Regions from separate parts of the Mesorhizobium sp. UC74_2 genome, predicted to be linked through region 2. Evidence: predicted binding sites of a transcription regulator. Region 2 holds the regulator's gene; the other holds the start of a gene.

Region 1 (14,635 bases), 91 kb from region 2:
GAGTCGATATCGCCACCGCTGTCATCTTCGCCGGGATTTTCTGTCCGTTCACCATGTTCCCTACCAATCTGCTCCGCTCGTGCGGCGGGATGATTTTACCCCCTGCCCCATGTATGCTTTTCCTATGTATGCGGATAGGCGGGTCAGGCAAACCGCAAAAAGAACGAAGGAGCGACGATGGCGATCTTCGACGACGAGCCCGTAAAGAAGCCCCCAAACATGAGGTCGGGCAGGATCTGGCCCTGCTTTCTGTCGGCGAACTCACGGAGCGCATTGACCTTCTACGCGCCGAGATCACACGACTGGAAGCTGAGCTTCAGCAGAAAAGCGTCACGAAGTCCGCCGCCGAGGCGTTGTTTCGCCGCTGATCGTCGCAACGGCGGCAACATGCCGCCGAAATGCCTGAAAACATCGTCTCCACTGGCTCTGCCTGATTCGCGCACTGGACCGACCTGATGTTCGCAGCCTACCGACCGATCCTCTCCCTGCTACGCGGCACGGCGTTCCTGCTCGCGGCTTCCGGACTGCACGGCCTGTTGCTGCCGCTGCGCGGCCAGGTGGAAGGTTTTTCGACCACATCGCTTGGCTTGATGGGCACGGCCTGGGCGGGCGGATTCGTTGCCGGCTGCTTCTTCGCCCCGCGCCTTGTGCGCCGCGCCGGCCATGTGCGCGCCTTCAGCACCTTTGCCTCTGTGGGCGCGATCATCGCGTTGCTCACCGGTCTTCTGATCGACGAATACACCTGGATCGCACTGCGAGCCTTCACCGGTTTCACCATGGCCGGCGCCTTCATGGTCATCGAAAGCTGGCTGAACGAAAAGGCCACGAACGAAAACCGTGGCACCGTCTTTGGCCTCTACATGATGGTCACCTACGCCTCGATCATGGGCGGACAGATGATCGTTGCCGGCGGCGACGTGAAATCCGCCTCGCTGTTCATGATCACCGGCATCTTCTTCTGCCTTTCACTGATACCGACCGCTGTCTCCAGCGCGTCGCACCCCAAGCCGCTGCAGGATGTGAAGCTCGATCTGAAAGGCCTCTATTCCAACTCGCCCGTATCGGCGGTGGCCTGCGTGCTGATCGGCGTCGCCAACGGTGCCTGGGGTACGCTCGGCGCGGTCTACGGCGCACGGATCGGCATTTCGACAGCCCAGATCGCACTGATGATGAGCCTTGTCGTGGTGGCGGGCGCTGCCATGCAGATTCCCGCCGGACGTATTTCGGACCGCACCGACCGTCGCTATGTACTGGCCGCGGCTGCCGTCGGTGCAACGCTTTGCGCGCTCGTCATGTTCCTGTTCGAATTCCGCGACGGCACGCTGGTGATCACCTTCGCCGCGGCCTATGGCGCCTTCGCCTACACACTCTATTCGATCGCCGTCGCCCACGCCAACGACCACGCTTCTCCCGAGGAATTCGTCAAGGTTTCCGGTGGTCTGCTGCTGCTCTACGGTTTCGGCACGATGATCGGGCCGCTGCTCGCGGCAGCCCTGATGGACTGGATCCGACCGGAAGGGCTTTTCCTGGCAACGGCCTTCGCGCACGTGGCGCTTGCCGGCTATACGGCACTGCGCATCAGTCGCCGGGCTCCGGTTCCGGTCGAGGCGCGCGAGGCCTTCAAGACCCAGCCGGCGGAACGTGCGGTGACGCCGGAAGCGGTGCGATTGGACCCTCGCACGAAACCTGAAACAACCTAAACGTTTCCTGTTGAGATTTACTGCAACTTGCCTCACAAATGGGGCATGATGCTTTCCGATGCTTTCGTCGCCATTGCTGATCCGAACCGGCGTTATCTTCTGGAAGAATTGAGACGAGGTCCCAAAACAGTCAACGAATTGGCCTCGGGCCTGCCTGTTTCCAGGCCCGCGGTTTCCCAGCATCTCAAGGTTTTGCTCGAGGCAGGCCTGGTCAGCGCGAGGCCTGAGGGCACGAAGCGGGTCTACGCCGTTTCCAATGGCGGGTTCTTCAGATTGAACCTATGGCTCGACCAGTTCTGGGAAGAGTGAAGACTAGCTAATATAAGGCAATCCAAGAAGTTTGCGGCCGGCAATCGCCCAGCCGCAGTTCTCACAGGCCTTTTGCTTCAGACTTCTACGCTGCTCGTACGTGCGCTGCGATGGCATCGATCATGATCGGCCAGTCGTTGCGATGCAACTCATGTCCGCCACCGGTCACCTCGACCAACCGGCCACCCGGCGCGGCTGCGGCAAGAGCCTGGCCGTGCTCGACTGGAAAGATCGGGTCCGTCGTACCGTGTATGGTTAGAAGCGGCACCGAGAGATCGCGGATGCTTTCGCTCGCGACACCATCCATCACCATGAAATGATTGGAGGCGCTCGCCAGGCCCCCTGCCCGATCATAGTCGTGACTGACGAAGTCACGCAGCCGTGTGGCGTCGAATGCATGAGCCGTGCTTGCCAGCATGCGGCTGTCCTCGATCATGAACTCGATCACCTGAGCCCTGTTCGACCAGTCGACATCGCCCCCCTTTGCCGCATGTTCCTGATAGGCAGGTGTCATCCCCGGAAGCGTCGATGTATCGACGCCTATGGGCGAGGTACTGATCACGGAAAGGGACGCAACGCGCGCCGGATATTGCAACGCCAGCATCTGCGCGAGCATGCCACCCATCGACATGCCGACGACGTGCGCCCTGGCGATGGCATGGCCATCGAGCACAGCGACGGCGTCGTCCACCAGATCGGCGGAAGTGTAACCAGGTTTTCCCGGTTCGTATTTGGTGGAGAGCCCGGTGTCGCGATTGTCGTAACGGACCACATGCAGCCCCCTTTCCGCGAGAGCCCGGCAGAAATCGTCGGGCCACCACAGCATCGAGGCCATGGCCCCCATGATCAGCAGCACGGACGGATTGCGTGCCTCACCAAATGTTTGCGTTGCGAGCCGGGCTCCGTCCGGACGAACGATCTCTGACTGCATGGCACCCTCCAACTGATTGCATTTTGCAATTGGTTGAACCATAATAAAACCGATCCTATAATGCAACTGGTTTTTCTGAGGGATGCGTTCATGACACTCGATCGCCGTTCCGGCTGCCCGATCAATCTTTCGCTGGAGGTTTTCGGCGATCGCTGGAGCCTGATCATCCTGCGCGACATGATCTTCGGCGGCAGGCGACATTTTCGTGAATTACTGAACCATTCGATGGAAGGCATCGCCTCCAACATCCTGGCCGATCGGCTGAAGCGGCTGGTCGAACTCGGCATGCTGACCAAGGCCGACGATCCGAGCCACAAACAGAAGGCGATCTACAGCCTGACTGAAATGTCGATCACCCTGGTGCCGATCATGGCGCAGCTTGGTGCCTGGGGCCGGGTCTGGCTGCCTGTCACGGAAGAATTGTCCATCCGCGCCAAGCTTCTCGAGGAAGGCGGTCCGTCGCTGTGGCAGGATTTCATGGACGAGCTACGGTTCGAACATCTCGGCACCGGCGCACCCAAACCCGCCGAAACCACGGTGCGCGCCAGGCTGCGGGCGGCTTACCAGGCCGTCGTTGACGCGCAGGCGCGCAAGGCTTCCTGAGTTCGACTGGTCAACTGCGACGGCGAAACCACGCGAAGCAGTTTCAAGTGGATGGCGGCTTGCCCGTAAAATCTTCGGACCGGAAGATCGCGGGAATCGGCGATCATCGTGCCGAGCATTCCCTTGACCAAGGAGCCTCTCTCATGACCAGTTTTCCGATCGACGCGGCCAACCAGATCATTGCCGGCGCCTTCGCCAAGGCAGTGGCCCTGGGCTTGAAACCGCTCGGCGTGTCCGTTCTCGACGCGGGCGGCCATCTCGTCGCCTTCCAGCGCCAGGATGGCGCTTCTTTCCTGCGCCCGCAGATGTCTTCGGGCAAAGCCTATGCGGCACTTGCGGTCGGCATGGGTGGCCGTCGCGTCGAGGCGATTGCCAGGGAAAGGCCGCATTTGACGGCTGGCGTTTCCGATCTGTCGGGCGGTAAAATCCTGCCGGTAGTCGGCGGCGTTCTGATCCGCGACGGCGCTGGCACCGTAATCGGTGCCGTCGGTATCTCGGGCGACACCTCCGACAATGACGAGACTGCCGCCATCGCCGGTATCGAAACAGCCGGCCTGACCGCGGACGCCGGTTGAACATGTCGGCTGCGACACAAACATAAAAAGACCGGCCAGCGGCCGGTCTTTTTATTCGTCCCGTAGAAGGAGAGCTGCTTAGCTTTCCTTCGGCTCCAGGACCTGGCGGCCGCGATACATGCCGGTCTTCAGGTCAACGTGGTGCGGGCGGCGCATTTCGCCGGAATTCTTGTCCTCGACGTAAGTCGGGGTCTTGAGAGCGTCAGCAGAACGGCGCATGCCGCGCTTGGACGGAGAGGTTTTTCGTTTCGGCACAGCCATGGATATGCTCCATTCGATCGGTCAATGGCCCGCAACGCCCTCGTGAAAGGGCCGCGTACAGCCGAGTTCTAGAAGAAAGTGGCGTGCCTATACACGGCTGATCGCCTTTTGGCCAGTGTTGCCGCGACTTTTTTTGAACCGGCTCAGGTGATTTCGAAGAACCACCGCAGCGACCTGTCGAAAGCCAACCATCCGCCAGGCGAGACCCTGGTCCAGGACCAGTGCGATGATTCTTCGAAATCACCTTAATCGAGACACCCGACATATGCGCCCGAGCGAGACGCCCGGCGTTCGATCAGTGAGGCGAGTCGTCTCAGGCCTGGCCCGGGCTTACCGGGATCGCGCGTGATCGGATTGGGTAGGGCGACCGCCAGCAAGGCAGCCTGCCGACGCGACAGATTTTTGGCGGAAACGCCGAAATGATAACGTGCGGCCGCCTCGATACCATAGATGCCGGGACCCCATTCCGCGATGTTGAGGTAGATCTCCATGATGCGCCGTTTCGACATCAATGCGTCGAAATAGACCGCAAGCGGCAGTTCGATCACCTTGCGCACGGTGCCCAGCGGCCGCGACCACAAGAACAGGTTCTTCACGGTCTGCATGGTGATGGTGGAAGCGCCCCGCGTCATCTCGCCCGCCATGGCATCGTCGACAACGCCCTTGAGTTCGCCGAGGTCGACACCCCTGTGGAAACAGAATTGGCCGTCCTCCGACATGATCACGGAATTGGCGAGCACAGGCGCCACATCGTCGATCGACACCCAGCGCCGGTCGTAGCCGGAGAATGTCGCGAGGTCCTTCAGCATCAGCGTTGAGACCGGATGCACAAAGGAAGGCATGTAGAGGAAAGTCAGCACGGCCGGAATGATGGCCAGCACGACGGCAATACGCAACACTCGCCGAAGCCAGCGCTGGTAATCACCGCGTCTGCCCCTCGGTCGCGACGCCATGTCCAACCCTTCGGTCTCGTGATCGATGATCGGCTCTGCCACCCGCCCAATCCTGTCACAGCTCTCTCCCGCATAAAGGCGCTTGGCTTCTTGCGCAACGTCTGACTGTCGGCTACCGCTCGCCGCCATGGTTATGGACACCGATATTCCATTCGAGGCAGCCCTGCTCGTGCGCGCCGAACAGGTCGAGGCACGCCTGCGCACGCTGCTCGACGGCAAGCCGCTGTCGGGAGAGATCGTTCGCCCCCAGCGCCTGATCGCCGCAATGCGCCATGGTGTGCTGAATGGCGGCAAACGCCTGCGCCCCTTTCTCGTGCTGGAAAGTGCGGCGCTCCTGGCGCCCGGCCATGACGAGGCGCCGGCGCTGACGACGGCCACCGCACTCGAATGCGTCCACTGCTATTCGCTTATCCACGATGATCTGCCAGCCATGGACGATGACGACCTGCGCCGTGGTCAACCGACCGTCCACAAGGCTTTCGACGACGCCACCGCGATCCTGGCCGGCGATGCGCTGTTGACGCTTGCCTTCGACACCCTGGCAGACGAAGCGCTTGGCCTGCCTGCCGATCGCCGCGCCGCTCTTGTGCTGGCGCTGGCGCGCGCCGCCGGAACCGGTGGCATGGTCGGAGGCCAGATGCTCGATATCGAGGCGGAGAAATCCACGCCGGACGAAGCTGGTATCATCCGCCTGCAGGCCATGAAAACAGGCGCCCTCATCCGCTTCGCCTGCGAGGCAGGTGCGATCCTGACCGGGGCCTCCACGGCCGACCGCGAACGATTGGCGGAATTCGGTTCGGCTATCGGCCTCGCCTTTCAGCTTGCCGACGATCTGCTCGACCTGACCGCCGATGCCGGAACGATGGGCAAGGCGACCGGCAAGGATGCCGCTGCAGGAAAGGGGACGCTGGTTGCCCTGCACGGCGAGGCCTGGGCACGCAAACAGCTGAAGGGACTTGTCGAACAGGCCCACGCGTTGCTTGAGCCTTTTGGCGCACAGGCTTCGATGCTGAAGGCAGCCGCAGCGTTCATCGCGAACCGCAACAACTGAAAGCGCTCAGCCCGGAACGAAATCTTAATGGTAATAGAGCGTAATCCCGGCCGTTAAAATGCGTATGGGTTGGGGTTACGCATGCCTGAATATTCGTCCTTCATCCGGTCGATCCGGATTCGTTATCTTTCCGGCCTGCTGATACTGGCGGTTGCCGTTACCGGCACTATCTTCGCGCTGAACCGCGCCGGTTCCTATCGCGCCGAAATCGATGCGCTGAGTGGCCACATCGTCACCTTCGCTCGAGATCTCAACAACGCCACCGGTTTTGCCGAAACAGCCGTCAGCACCTGGAGCCCGGGCACACGTCTCGAGCTGGCCAAATCCGCCAAGGACCATGCGCAACGCCTCAAGGCAGGCATGGAATCGCTCAATGCCGAGCTTGCCGCCATCGCGCCGAAACTTTCCAAACCGACGCAGGACGAATTGAACGCGGCCTCCGTCAACGGTTACCTGCTGTGGTCGGCCCGCGATATCCTGCGCAACTTCGACCTGATGATCGCAGCGACGCGCGCAACGGACTGGAACTACCGCGAGATTCGTAACCAGAACGACCTGTTCGCCCAACCCATGCTGGCGCGTGCCAGAACCGCGATGGACGTCGAACGCCGCATGGCGGAAGCACGCAGCGATCGGCTTCTGCTGTGGGTGAGCCTGTCGCTCTGCGCCGCGCTGCTCGCCGTTGCCGTCTGGATCTTCCGCCCGATGGAAAAGGCGATCCGCCGCGCTTTCACGGAAACGGCGGAATCGCTGTTCAAGGCCGAGGCCGCCGACCGCGCCAAATCGGAATTCCTGGCCAATATGAGCCATGAGATCCGCACGCCGATGAATGGCGTGCTCGGCATGGCCGAACTGCTCGCCAAGACCGAACTCAATCCGCGCCAGAAAACCTTCACCGATGTCATCGTGAAGTCCGGCAACGCGTTGCTCACCATCATCAATGACATTCTCGACTTCTCCAAGATCAATGCCGGCCAGCTGACGCTGGACCCGGCACCCTTCCGCCTCGCCGAGGCGGTCGAAGATGTCGCCACGCTGGTTTCGGCGCGGGTCGCCGAGAAGAACCTGGAACTCATCGTGCGGGTCGATCCACGCCTGCCGCATCATGTCGTCGGCGACGTCGGTCGCTTCCGTCAGATCATCACCAACCTGCTCGGCAATGCGGTGAAGTTCACCGAGAAGGGCCATGTGCTGGTCGACGTTTCAGGTGAAGTCGTGGACGGTCACGTTCAGATGAAGGTCCGCGTCGAGGATACCGGAATCGGTATCCCGGCCGACAAGCTGCAGAACGTGTTCGAGAAATTCGCCCAGGTGGATTCCTCTTCGACCCGGCGCCACGAAGGTACGGGGCTGGGCTTGGCCATCGCCGCCCGCCTGGTCGATCTGATGGGCGGCCAGATCGGCGTCGAAAGTGAAATCGGCCGCGGCTCGGTGTTCTGGTTCGCAGTACCACTTCCGGCTCACGAAGCGACCGGCAATGAAGACATCGTGCCTGTCGACGTCACTGGCGCGCGCGTGCTCGTCATCGATGACAATCCGGTCAACCGCGAGATCCTGCTGGAGCAGTTGCGCAGCTGGAGTTTTGATTGTGCGGCAGCGGAAAGCGGCGCGGTCGGCCTTGCGTTCCTCGATCGTGCCCATCAGCTCGGCGCATCGGTGGATTGCGTCATCCTCGACTACCAGATGCCCGGCATGAACGGCGCCGACGTTGCCAGGGCGATAGCGGCGGACAGCCGGCTGTCCTCCATTCCCGTCATCCTGCTGACCTCGGTCGACCAGATCGACTTCGCCAAGCTCATCCTCGACTTCGGCATCGCCGCGCACCTCACCAAGCCGTCGCGTTCGGCCGTGCTGCTTGGAAACGTCATTTCCGTCATCCAGAAGGCTCGCAATCAGGCCGGCAGAGCGCATTTCGTGCGCGAGCCGGTGCATGCCACGGCACCCGCGCAACCGGCTTTCACGGTCATTCGTGGTACGCCCGCTCCGGCGCCTAAGCCGGAAGCCATCGCCAATCCCGCCCGTCCGCTCGATATCCTGATCGCCGAGGACAATGAGGTGAACCAGATGGTCTTCGGGCAGATCCTGAACGGACTGGGCTTGAACTACCGCATCGCTGCCAACGGGCGCACCGCCGTGGAGATGTACAAGACGCTCAATCCCAAGCTGATCCTGATGGATGTCTCGATGCCGGAACTGAACGGCTACGAAGCAACACGCGCCATCCGCCAGATCGAAGCGGCCAACGGCACCCGCACGCCGATTATCGGCGTAACCGCACATGCCTTGAAGGGCGATCGCGACAAGTGCATCGAAGCCGGCATGGATGACTACCTGGCCAAGCCGGTCTCGCCGGATCGGCTCGGCGCCAAGATCGGCACATGGCTCAGCGAAACGGTGGCCAAGACCGCCTGACACGGCCCCTTGGTTCAGGTAGCCAACTGGAAAGACGGGAATATCGGCAAAACCAATCGGGGAAAGGAGCGTCCCCGGGAGGCAGCGTTCGGTTATGATTGGAGCCCGCTGCGGAACTGACCCCACTCTTCCCAAGCATTTTCGGGATCAATATCGGTGTAGCCTCGTTCCGCCGCAAGTTCACGAACAATTGAGGCAGGCATCACAATAGAATGAGCGTCATCGCGAATACGCAACACCTCTGCCTGTGTCAGTGGTGAACCCTTCTTCTCCTCCATGGCGAGCAACACCGCCACAAGAGCCGGTACCGGTACGATTACGAGCGGATCTTCAGCGGGAGGTTCCTTGCTCAACTTATCTGTTCCTCAGCACGATGCAGGCGCCGCCAACGCTGTGCAGTTTGTCGCAGATCGCGTTCGCCGCCTTGCGATCGTCGGCGCCGATGCGCACGGCATAGACGCCCCGTCGCCCCATCGGGGTCCGCACGCGGCTGACGACGGGTTCGACATCGGCAAGCACGGCCGGAAACCGCGCCTGCACCCTTTGCCATTGCCGCACGGCGGCGGAACGTCGGAAATTGCCCGCCACCTGCACGCCCCATGGTTTCACATGCACCGCGGCCATCGGCACCGTCGTTGCCTTGCTCACCGGCAACCGCCGGCAGGCGATCGAGAAATTCCGCTGCCTGGCGTCGAGGGGCAGCACCACCCCGGCATAGGTCTTGTCTGAGAACTTGTCGGCCGGCTCGCCCATGACGTCGAGCACATACTCTTCCGTTTCCAGCGGCAGGAACCCTCCGGAAGCCAGCCAGCGCGCCACCCGGTTTTCACCGGCGTTGTAGGCCGCGGCGGCCAGCCCGAGATTGCCGAAGCCGGATTTGAGCTCCGACAGATATCTGGCGGAAGCCGGTATCGCCTGCTCGATGTCGAAAGAATTGACAAGGCCGCGCATCTTTGCGGTGCCCGGCATGAATTGGGCAATGCCTTCAGCGCCCACGGGGCTGACCGCGTTTGGATCGAAACGGCTTTCCTTCCAGATCAACCGTGCGAAGAAATCCTTCGGCAGCCCCTGTTCGGTCGCATGCACTTCGATCAGGTCGCAAACGCGTTCGATCAGGCGCTTCTGGGCCGAATGCGTATGAGGAGGATCAGCCTTTGCCGGCGACACCGCCGGCAGTGCGAGCAGAACAAGCAAGGCAAGACCGGCAGCACGCCGCATCGCTGCTATTCTGCCGCCGCCTGGCCGTGGCTGCCGAACCGTTGTTCGATATAGTCAGCGACCATTTTCTCGAAATCGGCGGCGATATTGGGTCCGCGCAAGGTCGCTGCCTTGCGTCCGTCGACGAACACCGGCGCGCTCGGCGTCTCGCCGGTGCCCGGTAGCGAAATGCCGATATCGGCATGTTTGGATTCGCCAGGGCCATTGACGATGCAGCCCATCACCGCGACCTTCAGTTCTTCGACGCCAGGATACTTCTCGCGCCAGATCGGCATGTTCTTGCGCAGGTCCTCCTGGATCGACTGCGCGAGCTCCTGGAAGACGGTCGACGTGGTGCGACCGCAGCCGGGGCAAGCCGCCACGATCGGCACGAACTGGCGGAACCCCATGGTCTGCAGAAGTTCCTGCGACACCTGCACCTCACGGGTGCGATCGCCTCCGGGTTCCGGCGTCAGCGAAATGCGGATCGTGTCGCCGATGCCCTGCTGCAGCAGGATGCCCATGGCCGCCGATGAAGCGACGATGCCCTTCGACCCCATGCCGGCCTCGGTAAGCCCGAGATGCAGCGCATGATCGGAACGGGTGGCAAGCATGGTGTAGACGGCAATCAGATCCTGCACGCCGCTGACTTTAGCCGACAGGATAATCTTCTCTCGGCCAAGCCCGATTTCCTCGGCAAGCTCCGCCGACAGGATTGCCGACTGCACGATCGCCTCGCGCATGACCTGGTTCGCCGTCAGCGGCGAGCCCTTTTCCTGGTTCTCGTCCATCAGTCGGGTCAACAGTTCCTGGTCGAGAGACCCCCAGTTGACGCCAATGCGAACCGGCTTGTCGTAGCGGATCGCCGTTTCGACGATCTCGGCGAACTGTTTGTCTTTCTTGTCCTTGAAGCCGACATTGCCAGGGTTGATGCGATATTTTGCCAGCGCCTCGGCACAGGCCGGATGATCGGCCAGCAGCTTGTGGCCGATGTAGTGGAAGTCGCCGACCAGTGGCACATTGACGCCCAGCCGCTCCAGCCGTTCGCGGATTTTCGGCACCGCAGCGGCACTTTCGTCGCGGTCGACGGTGATCCGCACAATCTCCGAGCCGGCGCGATGAAGTGCCGCAACCTGGGCCACCGTCTGGTCGATATCAGCCGTGTCGGTATTGGTCATCGACTGCACGACGACAGGCGCGGAACCGCCGACGATCACGCCGCCGACGTCGACGCCGACCGACTGCCGGCGCGGAAATGGGGAGGAAAAATACCCGGTCATGCCGGTCGCCTCATGAGAAATGCGTCCGGGCATGAGGTGGAGGAGCAACACAGCCTTGTCAATGGCAAGCTCAAGCGCAGCCTGTCAAATCGACGCGCACAAACAGATTCCGGCACTCACGACGCGGCAGCGAACGAGAAAGATCGGGGTGAAACCACGATCCTCCGAAGCAATGCCGAGCGAGATACTTAAAAGGTCCCTGGCCGGCGGCTGCGCGCCGCCGGGAGCATTTGCGCCTATTGGGGACTGATTTAGTGAGTCGAGGGTCTGCCCCTCAGTTTTTCCATTTCGTCCTTAATGGCCAGCTTGCGTCGCTTGAGGCACACGATTTCGAGATCGTCCACCGACGGATGCAGCAGCGCGTCATCGATCTCACGTTCGATGTCGCTGTGTTTCCGTTGAAGCTCTTCAAGATGGGACGCTAGAGACATGAATGGTTCTCCCTTTCATATTCCTGCCAGCGACCGACGCACGACGTCCACCGCGGACGCCCGCGTGACGGCCAAATGACAGTGTGCCACCATTGCTTCGCCTTGTCGAATGGCATGTGGTAGCATTCCACCGCGTCGTGAAATGTGATAATGCGTGCGCGCCGCTGGCGAAGGCTGGCGGACCCCGCCCATCAGGCGCGCATGGGCGCCGGAGCCAGCAGAACGGTGGATATGTCGGAACAGGAACAGGCCGAGATTCGTCTCGAGTTTGCACGCTTGAAACAGGAACATGCCGATTTCGACGCGGCCATCAATGCGATGATCGCCACCGGTTGCGATCCTCTGCAGGTGCAACGCATGAAGAAGAAGAAGCTGGCGCTCAAGGATCGGCTGAGCGCGCTCGAAGACCGCATCATTCCCGATATCATCGCCTGAGCGTATCCGGCGCCACCGCAATCCTTGCTCCACAAGGCAAATTCCGCTACCTCGCCACTTTGCCTCCGGGGAGAGCAGCTTGGCCGAGCATAAAGCCGATGTCGCCATCATCATGGGTAGCCAGTCCGACTGGGCGACCATGCGTCACGCCGCGGAATTGCTGGAGGTGCTGGAGATCCCGCACAAGGCGCTGATCGTCTCGGCCCATCGCACCCCGGACCGGCTATACCAGTTCGCCAACGGCGCCAAGGCGGCAGGCTACAAAGTGATCATCGCCGGAGCCGGTGGGGCGGCGCACCTGCCTGGCATGACCGCTGCGATGACTTCGCTGCCAGTCTTCGGTGTACCGGTGGAATCGAAAGCGCTGTCGGGGCAGGATTCGCTGCTTTCCATCGTACAGATGCCTGCGGGCATCCCTGTCGGCACACTGGCCATCGGCAAGGCCGGCGCGGCAAACGCCGCGCTGCTGGCCGCTGCCGTGCTCGCCCTCTATGACAAGGCCCTGGCCGAACGGCTTGATGGCTGGCGCGCCGGCCAGACCGCCAGGGTCGCCGAGGAGCCGGTAGACCAGCCGTGACCGCAGCTCTTCCCGCAGGCTCCATCATCGGCATCATCGGCGGCGGCCAGCTTGGCCGCATGCTGGCGATGGCCGCAGCGAAACTCGGCTACCAGACCGTCATTCTCGAACCGCAGCCGGACTGCCCGGCCGCCCAGGTCGCGAACCGGCAAATCGTTGCCGCCTACGACGACCCGGCGGCCCTTGCCGAACTTGCAGCAGCCTGCACGGTCGTGACCTACGAGTTCGAGAACGTTCCGGTTGCGGCTGCCGAGAGGCTTTCAGCGACGCGACCGGTACGGCCCTCGGCACGAGCCCTACGGGTGGCCCAGGACCGCGTGATCGAAAAGCAATTCCTCAATGATATCGGCGTCGCCACCGCCGCCTTCCGCGCCGTCGACAATGATGCCGATCTTGCCGCCGCGCTCGACGCCTTCGGCAACAGCGGCGTGCTCAAGACGCGGCGCCTCGGTTACGACGGCAAGGGTCAGCGCGTGCTGCGCGGCGTCACGGACGTCGAGGGCACCCACAAGGCGATGGGCAATGTCCCCTTGATCCTGGAAGCGTTGATCGGCTTCGACTACGAAATCTCCATCATCGCGGCGCGCGGCACCGATGGCGCCCTTGCTGTCTACGATCCGGCCCGCAACGTCCATCGCGACGGCATTCTCCACAGCTCGACGGTGCCTTCCGGCATTTCGATCGCCACGGCGGATGCGGCCAAGCAGGCGGCAATGGCGATCATCACCGCGCTCGACTATGTCGGCGTCATAGGCATCGAATTCTTCGTGCTCCCCGACGGCAGCCTGCTCGCCAACGAGATGGCGCCTCGCGTGCACAATTCAGGTCACTGGACCGAGGCGGCCTGCACGGTTTCCCAGTTCGAGCAGCATATCCGCGCCGTTGCCGGTTTGCCGCTCGGCGATGCCGGCCGGCACTCGGATTGCGTCATGCAGAACCTGATCGGCCACGATGTCGACCAGGTGCCGGCATTGCTGGCGGAGCCGGACCTGATGCTGCATCTCTACGGCAAGGCCGAGGCCCGGCCCGGACGCAAGATGGGGCACTTCACCCGCATCCGCCCATTTGCCGGCTGAAAGCGTGATCAAGCCGCCTGCAAGGTTGACATGTACCGGGCACCTCGGTATGAGCCGATCGCAACAGGGCGCGTCTTCGGGCGCGCCTTTAAAGTTCAGCCCGAAACCGGGCTCATACCGACGGGCAAGACCATGAAGATCAAGAATTCGCTCAAGGCGCTCAAGGCGCGTCACCGTGACAACCGCCTGGTTCGCCGCAAGGGCCGCATCTACATCATCAACAAGACCGCTCCGCGCTACAAGGCGCGCCAGGGCTGATCCTGCTGTGGCGCGTATTGAGCGCTGCATGATGATGCTGAATTCAGATTCAGTTTGAACGTCCGGCATCCCGGAGATAGAATCCGGGAATGCGGACGTTATTCGCCGTTTGTACGGCTCTTTCCCTCTCTTTTTCGCTGCCAGCCATTGCTGCCGACGACGGTGTCAAACCTGCGGTAGCACAGACGCGCGAACAGCGCATCGACCAGCTTTTCACCGACCTCAAGCATGCGCGCAGTCCGAAATCGGCCGAACTCGTTGCCGGCCGGATCTGGAACGAATGGAGCCGGTCCGGCAGCGCCTCGGTCGACCTGATGATGCAATGGTCGCAGAAAGCGATCGAAGACAAGAAGTTCGACGTCGCGCTCGACTTCCTCGACCAGGTGGTGACGCTGCAGCCCAAATATGCGGAGGGCTGGAACCGCCGCGCCACCGCGCATTTCCTGATGAAGAACTATGCCAAGTCGATGGTCGATATCGAGCAGACGCTGGAACTGGAACCCCGTCATTTCGGCGCCCTGTCGGGGATGGCGCAGATCATGACCGAGACCGGACGCAAGCAGGCCGCGCTCGATGCCTGGCAGAA
Region 2 (14,635 bases):
GATGCAGATCAGCGACTCGCTCTACTCGATCAAAACCGCGGCGCTGCTGTGGTTCCTGCTCGGAACGTCGAATGCCTACAAGTCGTTCGTCGCGGATGAGACTTCGCTCAGGCCGGCTGTGAGGCCAGCGCCCGCGCGATAGGATTGCCTATCAGCCTTTCTTTTCAAGCGCGGGGCAAGAACCCCTCGCAGCCGGGATCGCTCCTGCCGCCTCCAGAGCTCTGAGTTGTGGACGATCGCCTGCCTTGGTCGGCTGGATGTTCAGGTCCTCGCTTTCCGGCCACCAGTCGCCACCTGCCCAATAGGTCCAGCCGGTCCATGTTTCCGGATTCTTGCCAACGAAATCGGCCATGGCAGTGATGCCATCCATGCAGACCTTGTTGGGAGCGCCGCCAAACTCTCCAAGGAAACCGCGCTTGCCGTTCTTCCGCAGCCACCCCGTGACGTCCCTGAGGGCGGTCAATGCATCAGCTGCCCGCGAGCATGTTTCGTTCGTGCCGGAGAAGTCGCTGTCGAGATACTGGTGGACTTCGTAAGCGTAGTTGTTTGCGCTATCCTCCACACCGAGCATCACCACGCCATTGGCCTGCTCCGGATCATCATTCAACCAGCTGTGCGCGCCGGTCCAGTTGGTCCCCGGTACCAGGATCAGGTTGCCGGCACGGGCCTGGCGTATGGCGGAAATGGCGGCATTGGCTGCCGAAAGCCATTGTGTGGCAGCGACATCATATGGCTCGTTCATCAGGCCGAACTGCACCGCCGGATCGTTGCGGTACTCGCTGGCGAGGCGCTTCCACAAATCCGCGAAGGCGGCATTGGGCACTGCTTCCGAGCCGATCAGCTGGCCGCGATAGCGGGCGTAATTGTGCACGTCGAGTATGACGGTCAGGCCGGCACCCTTGAGCCTGGCGATCGCATCGGTGAGACGCGCGTGTTCGGCCTTGTCAAAGGCCTTGCCGAGGTGCGGCTGCAGATGTTCCCATCGGAAGGGCAGGCGCACTGCATTGAAGCCTTTCCCTGCGAAATAGCCGATCGTGGCGTCGCTGGGATAGATGTAATCCTTGCCGTAGACGCCTTCAGAATTCCCGAATTCGGCGCCAGCCAGGTTGACGCCTCTGAGGCAGCCGGCCGAGGCCGCATTTGATGCCAGGATCATGGATGCAACCAGGGTGGCCATGGTTCTCCAGGAGCGGGGACAGGATCGAGCCATGCGATGTCCTAGCCTGCTTCCGATGCGACCGCCATGGCCGCAGCTGGTGCGCTTGCGCCCAGGACCTCGCGGTAGACTGCGAGATAGCGTTCGGAAACGTGTTCCCAGGAGTAACCGTCAGCTGCTTGCATCGCAGCGGTGCGATAGCCTGCCGTGTCCGCCGCAAGCGTGTCAAACGCCGTTTCCATCGTTGTGGCGGTGGTTTCACTGTCCGCGAAGTCGCTTATGGAGATTTCGGCATGTTGCGAGGCCAGATCGCTATAGGCGGTGTTGGTGTTGAGCACCGGCATCAATCCGGCACTGAGGGCCTCCACCGCAACAAGGCCGAAGCCCTCATAGTCCGAGGCCGAGGCAAATAGCGAGCAGTTGCCGAGTATGCTGCGGATTGTCTCGTTGGAGGGGCCGATATGCATGGTGGCATGGCGGCCAAGGTCGCGCGCGGTGATCATGTTTTCAACATCCGCCCCGCTCTGGTCGCCCGGCACGCCGACAATGTCGAGATGCCAATCCCCGGATCTTGCGACCAGCGCCCGAATGGCATCGAGCAGATTGTCGAGACGCTTGTTGATCGAGAACCGGCCAAGCGTGACCACACGGCGCACTGCCCGAGGCGAACCTGCATCGGCGAATTTTCGCGTGTCGACGCCGTTGTCGATCTGAATGACGCGGCTGCCGGCAATTGCCTGGAAAGTTCGCGTATCCTGGGCGCTGCAGCCGACAAGGCGGCGATAGGCACGCGCGGACAGCCGCGTCGCCGTGTTGAACCATACGGTCTTCAAGCCGGCGTATTTTTCGGTGTGGAAAAAGCCGCCATGCGTCGTGGCAATCATCGGTTTGCCGTGAAGGAAGCGTGTCCAGGCCAGTGCATCGAAGAAGAAATCGATGGCGTGCACGTGAACGATATCGGCGTCGCCGATATGCCGGAAAACCTGCGGCGCCAACGGATAGCGCGTGCTGCCGGAGAACGGAATCCGCACCACCTCGACCCCGTTGATGGTTTGCCTGGGCGGCAAGGTCTCGTGAAGTACGGTAAACCGCCGGTCGAGCGTCACGACGCGAACCCGATACCCTTGTTGCAGCAACTGGCTCGCCAGGTTGGCGACGACTTCCTCAAGCCCGCCTCTATTGGGCAGATATTGTCGCACCACCTGCACAGCAAGCGGAGCGCCGCGGTCGAAGGTGAGCTTGTCGGCTGTCAAAGACATGAAATTCTCGAGCTGCGGCGGCAGACCTTGGCATACCCGATATCACAAGGGGTGGTGAGAGGCTAAGACCTGGTTAATTGAAGCGGGGTCGACAGCCCTGCGGGCGCAAATTCATTGCGGGAGACGGTGAGCCGCCGGCATGCATCCGCCTATTTGCAGGTCACGTGCACTCGCCCATCAGCCTGTTTTGCCTCGCCGCAAGCAATTGGCTCAGACGTCTGAGAAGCAGGGGACGGGGTATTCAGTCGTGGGGCGGATGCCGTCCGGGCAGGCCGTCGCTTGCGCTGGACTACCGGTCTTTGCGGCGCAACCGGTTCTGCCGTCGGGCCAACCGGGAAGACCTCGGTGCCGCTTTCGACAGGTGGTGTCTGCACGGAGGGGGCGTCGTGCAGCCAGGCACGCCGCATGTCCATGGAGGGGGGAATAACGACGGTTCCATCATCGGTACGCGCACAGCCACCTGCCGCCATGGGCAGGCAGAAAATCATTCCCAGGACGTAGGGCCGTATCCGCATCATTCCGAAGACATCCATTACTCATATGTCGCATCCCCCGCAACTGCCTATCGGACAGAACAGGCTGGCACGTGCGCCGGTTCCGATTTGTTAAGGTTAATCGCCCATTAAACCTTCTCGGGCAGATTTGGCCGCCGGCTTGGGGAAGGCGGCGAGGCTTTTGGGCGAGGGGGTGGCTATGATGGACGACGCGATCGGAGCAGGCTTGTCTCCGGCGGCAAACGGACATGGCGTGGCCCACCTGACGACCGCCGATGACGCCTTTTCCCGCGAGACAGTTCACGAGTTGATCGAGGCCGACTCCGCCTGGTTGTGGGAGACCGATGCGGACCTGCGGTTCTCCTGGCTTTCCGCGAGTTATCGCGCGGCGACAGGCAACGAGCCGGGCACCGTCATCGGGCATTTCCGCTTTGATTTTCTGGATCAGGTGCAAAAAGGCAGCGAGAATGCAGCCGCTCACCTGGAGAATCTGCAGGCGCGCCGCCCGTTCAAGGATTTTCTCTATCAACCCAAGGACAGTGGTCCCGGGTTCCGCTGGATCTCGACATCAGGATTTCCAAAATTCGATGCCGATGGCCGTTTCACCGGCTATCGCGGTATTGCCCGCAACGTCACCGCCATGGTCGAGGCAGTGGAGGATGTCAAAGGGCTGTCGAACCGGGGCGCCCAGCCGCGCGAGGAGCACATTGACCACATGATGGCAGCGCTCAACGCGATGAGCGATGCGATATGCTATTACGACGCCGAAGACCGGCTTGTGCTCTACAATCATGCCCTGCCGGCAATGTATCGCGGCATTGCCGACATCATCCACAAGGGCACCACCTTTCGCGATATCGTAGACGTCGGGCTGGAGCGCGGTTTCTGGGATACAGAAGGTCGGAGCAGCGACGAATGGCGCGCTGCAGTGCTGGACAAGCGGCGCAACGCGCAATCGTCGTCCTCGATCCTGCGCTTTGCCGACGGTCGCATCATCATGCATCGCGAAATGCATGGGGCCGAAGGCGGCACCATCTCTATCTGCACCGATATCACCGAATTCGAGGCGAATCGCTCCGAGGCGGCAGCGGCTGGCGAACGTGGCCGCGAGTTGGAGTCGGATCTGCAACGCACCATCGATTCCATGACCATGGGTGTGATCATTCTCGATGCCACGATGAATGCGGAGATCATCAATCGCGCATTCTATGACATCTGGAAGGTTACGCCCGAGCAGGTTGCCGTTGGTTGCCCGTTCCGCGCGCTGATGGACGTCAATCGCTACAACGGGGTTTACGATATCGCCGACGAGCATTGGGAGGACTATGTCGCTTCTCGTGTCGCGGAAATCAAAATCGGCGACGTCGCCCCACGCGAATTCCGCCGGGCTGACGGCCGCACCATGATTTATTCGGTGACGAAGCTGTCCGGCGGCAAGCGGCTGATCTCCTATGTCGACGTTTCAGAGGGGAAGAAGCGTGAAGCCGAAGCGGAAGAAGCGCGTCGCTACCTGGCAAATGTGCTGGAGTCGCTTCCGGCCAGCGTGTTGATCTACGATCGCGACGATCGTTTCGTCTTCGCCAACAGGAAGCTTCTGGATTCGATCCCGGCACTGCGACCTGCCTGGCAGGAGGGCAAGACGTTCCGCGACTCGTTGGAACTCGGCCATGCCAATGGCTGCTTCCGTCTCAGTGGTGACCCCGCCATTGACCAGCTCTACGATGTCGATCCCGATGCCTGGCTGAACGCCATGCTGCTTCGTTGCCGGCAGCGCTATTCGAGCTTCGAACGACAGAATCCCGACGGGCGCTGGTATCAGGCCTTCGACATGCGTGCGGAGGACGGCACGTTCATCGGTGTGCGCGTCGATATCTCCGACCTGAAGGATCGTGAGCGGGCATTGCAGGAATCGATGAGCGAGAACGAGGTGTTCCGCTCGCTGATCGACAATGTTCCGGTGTCGATCTACGCCAAGCGTTCGGACCTCAAGCTGTTCTATGTGAACGAAGGCTGGTGCGAGCTTACGGGCGTGGCTCGCGAGGACGCGATCGGCAGGACGGATGTCGAAATCTTCGGCGAGGAAGGCCAGGCCTTCGTCGAAGGAGATCTGGCGGTTCTGCGCACAGGCAAGACCTACGAGGTCGAGGAAGAAGTCACCGCGGCCGATGGCTCGACGCGGCATCAGTTCGCGCGCAAGGGCGCGATGATTGCTTCGGACGGGTCGCTTTATCTGATCGGCTCGACCACCGACATCACAGACCTGAAGGAACGTGAGGTCGAGTTGAAGGAAGCTCGTCAGCGCGCTGTACTCGCCGACCGCGCCAAGTCCGAATTTCTCGCCAATATGAGCCATGAGATCCGTACGCCGATGAATGGCGTGCTCGGCATGGCTGAGTTGCTCGCCAAGTCCGATCTCGACGCCAAGCAGAAGACTTTCACCGATATCATCGTGAAGTCGGGCAATGCGCTGCTCACCATCATCAACGACATCCTCGATTTCTCGAAAATCGATGCTGGCCAGCTCGTGCTCGATCCGGCGCCATTCAATCTGGCGGAAGCCATCGAGGATGTGGCCACGTTGGTCTCGACGAGAGCCAAGGAAAAAGATCTCGAGCTCATCGTACGTGTCCAACCTGGGCTGGACGGGCTGTTTGTCGGTGATGTCGGGCGCATCCGCCAGATCGTGACCAATCTGCTTGGCAACGCGGTGAAGTTCACCGACAATGGCCATGTCCTGGTCGATGTCACCGGTCAAAAGATGCCATCCGGCACGAAACTGACGATCTCCGTCACCGACACGGGGATAGGCATTCCCCAGGAAAAGCTCAGCCAGGTCTTTGAGAAATTCAGCCAGGTCGACACGTCTTCGACGCGGCGACACGAGGGAACTGGTCTTGGATTGGCGATCACGTCCCGGCTCGTGGAGCTGATGGACGGCGAAATCGGGGTTGAAAGCGCCGAAGGCAAGGGTTCGACCTTCTGGTTCACGGTGACATTGGCCAGCGCAGAGCAAGCCGAGAAACAGCGCGTGTTGCCGATCGACGTCACTGGCGCGCGCGTGCTCGTTGTCGACGACAATGCGGTGAACCGCTCGATCCTTAGCGAGCAGATGGCATCGTGGTCGTTCGATTCGTGCGCGGCGGCGAGCGGACCCGAGGGGCTGAAGGTTCTGGCTGCCGCGGCAGCGTATGGCGTGCCAGTCGATTGCGTGGTGCTCGATTACCAGATGCCTGAAATGACCGGCGCGGAAGTCGCGCGTGCGATCCGCAACACCGAGGGCCTTTCCAGTACACCCATCATCATGCTGACGTCGGTCGACCAGACACTGTCCAACGCCAGCTATCGCGATCTTGGCATCGCCGCGCATCTCATCAAGCCGGCTCGCTCTTCGATATTGCTGGAGGCATTGGTTTCGACCATCCAGAAGCACAGGGGCGGGTTGGCTACCCGCCCGCCGACGAGCGATGTTCTGAAAACACCGGCCTCGGTCCCGGATCGCGGCAATGTCGAAAACCTGGGCGCCGGTCGTGCCGGTTCCATCTCAGCCACCGGCCGCGGACGGCAATGGAGCGCTCGATATTCTCGTTGCCGAGGACAATGAGGTGAACCAGCTCGTCTTCACCCAGATACTGGCCGATACCGGCTACAGTTTTGAAATCGTCGGCAATGGCAAGCTGGCGCTGGAGACGTCAGGCCGACTGAAGCCACGGATGATCCTGATGGATGTCTCAATGCCACAGATGAACGGCCTGGAGGCGACCGGCGAAATCCGCAAACGCGAAGCATTGGATGGAACACACATACCCATCGTCGGCGTGACCGCCCACGCGCTGAAGGGAGACCGGGAGCGTTGCCTCGAAGCCGGTATGGATGACTACCTGCCCAAACCGATCAGCCCGAAAGCCTTACTTGAGAAGCTCGATCGCTGGCTCGGCGGTAAAGACACAGCCTATCGCAGCGCCGGATAGAAAGCCGGCGTCGAGATCAGGTAGAGTTTTCGTAAATCTGGCAGAAAAGTTGTTTGCCGGCTCCGATTAAGGTCTGGCCCTGGCAACCTGCTGATTCACAGCCAGAATCCAAGCTTTCACCAAAGTGGACTCGGCGGCGCTTTGCCGACCTGCCGAAAGCGCGTTACCGGGGTGACACGAAACTGTCATGTGACTGTAATAAACGAGCGCTATGGCCTCAGCCGGCGCCGCAGGAAAGGCGTCTAGAGACCACCTTCCTAACAGGAGCAGGCCCAATGAAAAAAGCCCTTCTTACCGCGTCGGCTGCTGCCTTCGCGCTCGCTGCATCGGCTGGCTACGCCGCCGCGCGCGACCAGATTCAGGTTGCCGGTTCGTCGACCGTGCTTCCCTACGCCAAGATTGTTGCCGAGCAGTTCGGCGAGACGTTCTCGAAGTTCAAGACCCCGGTGGTCGAGTCCGGCGGTTCGGGCGCCGGCATCAAGGAATTCTGCAAGGGCGTCGGTGAAAACACCATCGACATCGCCAACTCCTCGCGTCCGATCAAGAAAGACGAAGTGAAGTCCTGCCAGGATGCCGGCGTGAAGGACATCCAGGAAGTGAAGATCGGCTATGACGGCATCGTCTTCGCCACCGACATCAAGGGTCCGGATTGGGCGCTCGTTCCGGAAGACGTCTACAAGGCGCTCGCCGCCAAGATCGTGGTCGACGGCAAGCTGGTCGACAACCCGAACACCAAGTGGAGCCAGGTCAATCCGAAGCTCCCGGATTGGGACATTGCCGCTTACATCCCGGGCGAAAAGCACGGCACCCGTGAAGTCTTCGAAGAGAAGCTGCTGATCGCCGGCTGCAAGAAGCTCGGCGGCGTGGAAGCCGGTAAGGCCGGTGGCCTCGACGACAAGGCCGCGGAAGCTGCCTGCAAGGCGGTTCGCAAGGACGGCAAGGCTGTCGACATCGACGGCGACTACACCGAGACGCTCGCCCGTATCGACAGCAACAAGACCGGCGTCGGCGTGTTCGGCCTGGCTTTCTATGAAAACAACGCCGACAAGCTGAAGGTTGCCACTGTTTCGGGCATCACCCCGTCGACCGAGACCATCGCCAAGGGTGAGTATCCGGTATCGCGTCCGCTGTTCTTCTATGTGAAGAAGGCGCATCTCGGCGTCGTTCCGGGCCTGAAGGAATATGTCGACTTCTTCCTCGCCGACCAGATGGTCGGTCCGGAAGGCCCGCTCGCCGAATACGGCCTGGTTGCTGCTCCTGAGGCAGAACGCAAGGCTCAGCGCGAAGCTTTCGACGCCGGCAAGTCGCTGTAATCCTCCCAGGTGTCCGGGGTGCAGGTCCGACCTGTGCCCCGGTCGCCGCTGCCGGTCGTTGACCGGTAGCCCTTGTGACCTTTCAGAGGCCGCTCCATGTCATCCATGCTTGTGCTGGCAATCGTTCTCGTCATCGGCATCGTCGCCTTCGTCGTCGCAAGACAGCGGGCTCTTTCGCAGGATGACGGCAAGGTCAAACCGCATTCCAGACCTCACTACCATGGCTGGTGGGCGTTGCTGCTGGGTGTTCTTCCGGCGGTGCTTTTCCTTGCTGTCTGGAGCATCGGCTCCTCCGTCTATCTCAACAGCCGCCTGCATGCGCAGATGCCGGCTGAAACTGGCGTGGCCAGCGAGCCGCTGGCGGTCAGCCTGACCAAGAGCCTTGCAAATGGCCTGCGCAAGCTCGATGCCCAGCAGGTGGCGGCTCTGCCCGCGACCTTCGCCGAATTGCAGCCGCTTCTCAACGCCAAAGGCGTCGCGCTCGCCACCGATACGCAGGATTACATGATCCCGATCGCGGCGGAGGCCAACCGGACCACCGACTGGCTTGGTCTGATCGGCGCCATTATCACGATCGGACTGACGCTGGCTGGCGCCTTCTACGGAATTTCGCAGGTGCAGCTCCGCGCCCGCGCCCGCAACAATGTCGAAAGGCTGATGCTGTGGGGACTGCTTGGTGCCTCGACCATAGCCATCCTGACGACGATCGGCATCGTGTTGTCGATGCTGTTCCAGACACTGAACTTCTTCAACCGCGTGCCGCCCATGCATTTCTTCTTCGGCACGGTTTGGGATCCGCGTTTTGCCGCGGCCGGTGCCGGGGCGTCCGAAGGCCAGTTCGGTCTGATCCCGCTGCTGGCCGGTACGCTGTATATCGCCTTTGTCGCCCTGCTTGTCGCGGTGCCGGTTGGCCTGATGTCGGCGGTCTACATGTCCGAATATGCCGCGCCGAAGGTGCGAGCCGCGGTCAAGCCCGCACTCGAACTGCTCGCGGGTATTCCAACCATCGTCTACGGCATCTTCGCTCTCGTCACACTTGGACCCTTCCTGCGCGATCTCAGCGCGGCTCTTGCCGGCGGCACGTCGTTCATTCAGGCGCAGTCGATCCTGACCGCCGGCCTGGTGATGGGCGTGATGCTGATCCCGGTGGTGTCTTCGCTGTCGGACGACATCATCACCGCGGTGCCCCGGGCGATGCGTGACGGTTCGCTTGGCCTTGGCGCCACGCGCTCCGAGACGATCAAGCGTGTGATCCTGCCGGCAGCCTTGCCCGGCATCGTCGGCGCCATCCTGCTCACCGCCTCACGCGCCATCGGCGAAACAATGATCGTGGTGCTGGCCGCGGGCGTGGCCGCCAACCTCACCCTCAACCCGTTCGAGGCGATGACAACCATCACCGTCAAGATCGTCAACCAGCTGACGGGCGACCTTGAATTCAACTCGCCGCAGACGCTGGTCGCGTTTGCACTCGGCATCACGCTGTTTGCGCTGACGCTGGTGATGAACATCGTTGCCCTTTATATCGTGCGCAAATACCGGGAGCAGTACGAATGACCGACGTCACCCTGGATACGGTCGCCACCGCAACCCCTCCCGCGCGTCGCGACATCGGCCTCAAGCGCCGCTATGCCGCCGAACGCCGTTTCCGCCTCTATGGCGTGCTGGCCATCTGCATTGGCCTCGCCTTCCTGGTTGTCATGCTCCTGTCGATCCTGACCAAGGGCTATACGTCCTTCTGGCAGACGACGGTGTCGCTGCCGGTCACCTTCGATGAGAAGGTGATCGATCCGGACAACAAGCGGGCAACGGACCCGGAAGTCCTGTTGACCGCCAACTATCCGGCACTGGCACAGAAGGCGCTTGCCGAAAAACTCGGCATCGACGCGAAAAACAAGCCGATGATGACGAAGCTGAAGGGCTTCCTCTCCGAAGGTTCTCGCGTGCAACTGCGGGACGTGGTCGTTTCCGATCCGAAGGTGATCGGCACCACACGCACCGTCAATATCCTGGCGGGCGCCAACCTCGATTCCGCCTTCAAGGGCCAGATCGATCTCACTGTGCCCGAAGATCGCCGCAAGGTGTCGGACCAGCAGGTCGAATGGATGAACAAGCTCAAGGCCGAAGGCGCGATGGCCGAGCATTTCAACACCGGCCTGTTCACATTCGGGGCTTCGAGCCGCCCCGAGACGTCGGGCCTCGGTGTTGCCATCATCGGTTCATTCTACATGATGGTAATCGTGCTTCTGCTTGCATTGCCGATCGGCGTCGCCGCCTCGATCTATCTCGAGGAGTTCGCCAAGAAGAGCCGGTTCACCGACCTGATCGAGGTGAACATCAACAATCTGGCAGCCGTGCCCTCGATCGTGTTCGGTCTGCTCGGCCTCGCCGTATTCGTCAACTTCCTCGGCATGCCGCGCTCGGCCGCTTTCGTCGGCGGCCTGGTGCTGACGCTGATGACGCTGCCGACGATCATCATCGCAACGCGTGCCGCACTCGCGGCCGTGCCGCCTTCGATCCGCTCGGCCGCGCTCGGTCTCGGCGCTTCGAAGATGCAGATGGTGTTCCAGCACATCCTGCCCTTGGCTGCCCCCGGCATCCTGACCGGCACGATCATCGGCCTGGCGCGCGCACTCGGTGAAACGGCGCCGCTGCTGCTGATTGGCATGGTGGCATTTGTCGCAAACTATCCCGCAACCCCATTTGATCCCGCGACGGCGCTGCCGGTGCAGATCTATATGTGGGCCAACGAAGCTGAACGCGCGTTCGTGGAACGCATGTCCGGCGCAATCATCATCCTTCTGGTCTTCCTGATGGCCATGAACATCACAGCGATCGTGCTCAGGCGCCGCTTCGAACGGCGCTGGTAGAAAGGGAGCCTGATATGAATATCATGACGGAAAAGACCCTCGAACAGGCAGTGAGCAGCCAGATGAGCGCCCAGACGAACGAAATCATCAAGATGCGCGGCGACAAGGTGACCGTGCACTACGGTGAGAAACAGGCACTCTTCGACGTTAATCTCGACATCCGCCAGAATCAGGTGACGGCGCTGATCGGCCCTTCGGGCTGCGGCAAGTCGACCTTCCTGCGCTGCCTCAACCGCATGAACGACACGATCGATGCGGCCAAGGTCGGTGGCAAGATCACCCTCGATAGCGAAGACATCTACGATCCGAAGATCGACGTCGTGGAACTGCGTGCCCGCGTCGGCATGGTGTTCCAGAAACCCAATCCGTTCCCCAAATCGATCTACGAGAACGTCGCCTACGGACCGCGCATCCATGGCCTTGCCAAGAACAAGGCGGAGATGGACCGTATCGTCGAATCCAGCCTGCAGAAGGCTGCAATCTGGAATGAAGTGAAGGATCGCCTCAACGAGCCCGGCACCGGCCTTTCCGGCGGCCAGCAGCAGCGTTTGTGCATCGCGCGCGCCATCGCGGTGTCGCCTGAAGTCATCCTGATGGACGAACCGTGCTCGGCGCTTGATCCGATTGCGACCGCCAAGGTCGAGGAACTGATCGACGAACTGCGCCAGAACTATACGATCGTCATCGTCACCCATTCGATGCAGCAGGCCGCCCGCGTCTCGCAGCGCACGGCGATGTTCCATCTCGGCTACCTGGTCGAGGAAGGTGCTACCGACAAGATGTTCACCAACCCCGACGACAAGCGCACGCAGGACTACATCACCGGCCGTTTCGGCTGAGTGAGCGATTGCTGCCGAGGAAAAAGAGGACATAAATATGGGCGAACATACCGTCGCATCGTTCGACGAAGAGCTCGGACAAATCAGCAGGCTCATCAGCGACATGGGTGAATTGGCGAGCTCGATGGTCGAAAGCTCCACCAAGGCGCTGCTGAAGTCAGATAATGGACTTGCCCAACGGGTCGTGTCGGACGATGCGATCATGGATGCGCGCCAGCGCGAGCTGGACACCAAGGCAATCACGCTGATTGCCAAGCGCCAGCCGATGGCGCAGGACCTGCGCGCCGTGGTCGGCGCCATCCGCATGGCCGGAGATCTGGAACGCATCGGTGACCTGGCCAAGAACATCGCCAAGCGTGTCGGCGCGGTCGGGCAGGGCGCCACGCCGCGCGACCTTTCGCATTCGATCGACGCCATGGCCCATCTGGTGCTCGACCAGGTCGACGGTGTCGTCGAGAAATATGCGGCGAGGGACGCAGAGGGGCTCGCCCAACTGAGGGCTGACGACGAGCGGATCGATGTGAAATACACCTCCGTCTTCCGCGAGCTTCTCACCTACATGATGGAAGATCCACGCAACATCACGGCCTGCACGCACCTGTTGTTCTGCGCCAAGAATCTCGAGCGCATCGGTGACCATGTCACCAACATCGCCGAGAACGCCTTCTACGTGCTGACGGGCGAGCAGTTGCCGCCCAACCGGCCAAAGCTCGACGAGACGGCTGCTGCCGTTCCGGCGGCCTGACCACGGGACGGACGGCAAGATGATCGCGCCGCGTGTCATGGTGGTGGAAGACGAGGAGCCGTTGGGCGTCCTCCTCCGCTACAATCTGGAATCCGAGGGCTACCAGGTCGAGGTCGTAGCCAGGGGCGACGAAGCCGAAATCCGGCTTCAGGAAAATGTGCCGGATCTCCTGGTGCTCGACTGGATGGTGCCGGCAGTATCCGGCATCGAATTGTGCCGGCGGCTTCGGATGCGACCGGAGACCGAGCGCCTGCCGGTGATCATGCTGACGGCACGCGGCGAGGAAAGCGACCGTGTGCGCGGTCTGTCCACCGGTGCCGATGATTATCTAGTCAAGCCATTCTCGATGCCTGAGTTCATGGCACGCGTGAAGGCGCTGTTGCGCCGCGCGAAACCCGAGGTGCTGTCTTCCGTGCTCAAGGTCGGCGACATCGTACTCGACCGCGAGTCGCACCGGGTCTACCGCAAGAAGAGCGAGATCCGGCTCGGGCCGACGGAGTTCCGGCTGCTGGAATTCATGATGCGGCATCCCGGGCGGGTCTTCTCGCGCAGCCAGCTGCTCGACAATGTCTGGGGCGAGACGATCTATATCGATGAGCGTACAGTCGATGTGCATGTCGGGCGCCTGCGCAAGGCGGTCAACAATGGCCGCATGCCGGACGTCATCCGCACGATACGCGGCTCGGGCTACGCCATCCGCGAGGATTGATCAGGGACAACGCCGGTTCATCGGTATTGCGCCCTGATCGCCGGCTCAGACCTCCAGAAGCTGAGGGGTGGGAGCCATCGGACCGCCAAGCGCGAAGATCTCCTGATCGATGAAGGTCAGCGCGCGCATGGCGCAGCCTTCGCGGATCAGCATCTGCTCCTTGGGTTCCGTATCAAAGACAATTGAATTCGAATGTTGTCCGCCGGCGGTCTGGGCAATTGCCCGCCGCAATGCCGGCTCGATCAGATCGAAGGCCGTTGCACCGATGCCGACAAAGGTTACCGGGGCAGGGTCGATGACGGCGAAAAGTGAACCGAGGCTGTAGCCGAGGGCTGTGCCTGCGCGTTCATAGGCCTCGCGTTCGGGGCCGATGCCTGCGCGTGCTTTTTCAGCCAGCCTCTGCATTTCGTCGTCGGGAATGTCAGCGGCCGGTTCGGTGTTTTCATCGAGCCCGTGGGCACTGCGCCAGATCGCATAGTTGCCGGCATAAGCCTCGACGCAGCCATGGCGGCCACAGCGGCATCGCGCGCCATTCGGCCGGTGGATCATGTGTCCGAATTCGCCGCCGGACGACTGGGTGCCGATGAACAATTCGCCATTGAGCACGATGCCCATGCCGATGCCGTGCGAAAGCAGAACGGCAATGAAGTCGTCACGGTAGCGGTCCGTGCCGCGCCAACGCAGCGCGACCGCCATCATGTTGCAGTCGTTCTCGACGATGACGGGAATGCCAAAAGCGTTTTCCAGGATATCGGCAAAGGGGATATCGCCATGCGGGGTGATTGGCGTCCACAGCATGGTGCGCGCATGCGAATCTGCCGTGCCCTGAACGGCGAAAGCTATGCGCAGGACCCGATGTCTTGCCAGGCTCCGGTCGTGGAGCTGTCGCCGGACCATCTCGACACATTCATCGACCAGCGCTTCCCGGGGCAGAGACAGTGTGTCCAGACGGCGTGTTTCTTCGGTCAGGACCTTGCCCGAATAGTCGATGGCTGCGGCCGTCAAAAGGTTGAGCGACAGAACGACCGTCAGTACAGCCGCTGCGCCGGGGTCGAGCTGCAGCCCCACTTGCGGACGCCCCCGCTTCGATGCCGTCGGTTCACTGCGGCCCTCGCGCAGAATGCCCTCCGCGATGAGATCAGACGAAATCGCTGAAATGGTCGAATGGCTGAGGCCGGTGATGGCGGTGATTTCCGTGCGGGACGGCTCACCGGAGCGACGCACGGCAGCAATCACCATCGCGCGGTTCCTGCGGCGCAAATCGTCGTGACGGATCCCGACAGTC

The links. Region 2 encodes PhoB, which activates phosphate uptake and scavenging genes when phosphate is short. Its sites were predicted from a motif close to TGTCATNNANCTGTCAT; they were not measured.
Region 1: ACFJIU_RS29730 (YdcH family protein) is a predicted target of PhoB. The motif match lies at 11,768-11,784, and genes of this name have one in related genera.

Annotation. Positions count from the first base shown of each region.
Region 1 is NZ_CP170562.1:6,084,311-6,098,945, reverse strand. Features, by position in the region: gene ACFJIU_RS29800 (NAD(P)H-quinone oxidoreductase) at 1-55, opposite strand, end outside; partial or broken gene ACFJIU_RS29795 (DUF1192 domain-containing protein) at 178-368, shown strand; gene ACFJIU_RS29790 (MFS transporter) at 456-1,700, shown strand; gene ACFJIU_RS29785 (ArsR/SmtB family transcription factor) at 1,746-2,009, shown strand; gene ACFJIU_RS29780 (alpha/beta fold hydrolase) at 2,095-2,940, opposite strand; gene ACFJIU_RS29775 (winged helix-turn-helix transcriptional regulator) at 3,031-3,543, shown strand; gene ACFJIU_RS29770 (heme-binding protein) at 3,687-4,118, shown strand; gene rpmF (50S ribosomal protein L32) at 4,197-4,379, opposite strand; gene ACFJIU_RS29760 (biosynthetic peptidoglycan transglycosylase) at 4,625-5,383, opposite strand; gene ACFJIU_RS29755 (polyprenyl synthetase family protein) at 5,466-6,383, shown strand; gene ACFJIU_RS29750 (response regulator) at 6,465-8,795, shown strand; gene ACFJIU_RS29745 (hypothetical protein) at 8,888-9,148, opposite strand; gene ACFJIU_RS29740 (lytic transglycosylase domain-containing protein) at 9,150-10,013, opposite strand; gene ispG (flavodoxin-dependent (E)-4-hydroxy-3-methylbut-2-enyl-diphosphate synthase) at 10,019-11,272, opposite strand; gene ACFJIU_RS29730 (YdcH family protein) at 11,524-11,703, opposite strand; gene ACFJIU_RS29725 (YdcH family protein) at 11,935-12,138, shown strand; gene purE (5-(carboxyamino)imidazole ribonucleotide mutase) at 12,251-12,715, shown strand; gene ACFJIU_RS29715 (5-(carboxyamino)imidazole ribonucleotide synthase) at 12,775-13,791, shown strand; gene ykgO (type B 50S ribosomal protein L36) at 13,924-14,049, shown strand; gene ACFJIU_RS29705 (tetratricopeptide repeat protein) at 14,139-14,635, shown strand, end outside.
Region 2 is NZ_CP170562.1:6,175,135-6,189,769, forward strand. Features, by position in the region: gene ACFJIU_RS30135 (UDP-phosphate alpha N-acetylglucosaminyltransferase) at 1-142, shown strand, start outside; gene ACFJIU_RS30140 (glycoside hydrolase family 5 protein) at 152-1,177, opposite strand; gene ACFJIU_RS30145 (glycosyltransferase family 4 protein) at 1,219-2,415, opposite strand; partial or broken gene ACFJIU_RS30150 (response regulator) at 3,163-6,877, shown strand; gene ACFJIU_RS30155 (substrate-binding domain-containing protein) at 7,153-8,190, shown strand; gene pstC (phosphate ABC transporter permease subunit PstC) at 8,287-9,744, shown strand; gene pstA (phosphate ABC transporter permease PstA) at 9,741-11,057, shown strand; gene pstB (phosphate ABC transporter ATP-binding protein PstB) at 11,072-11,896, shown strand; gene phoU (phosphate signaling complex protein PhoU) at 11,934-12,641, shown strand; gene phoB (phosphate regulon transcriptional regulator PhoB) at 12,661-13,350, shown strand; gene ACFJIU_RS30185 (ROK family protein) at 13,396-14,635, opposite strand, start outside.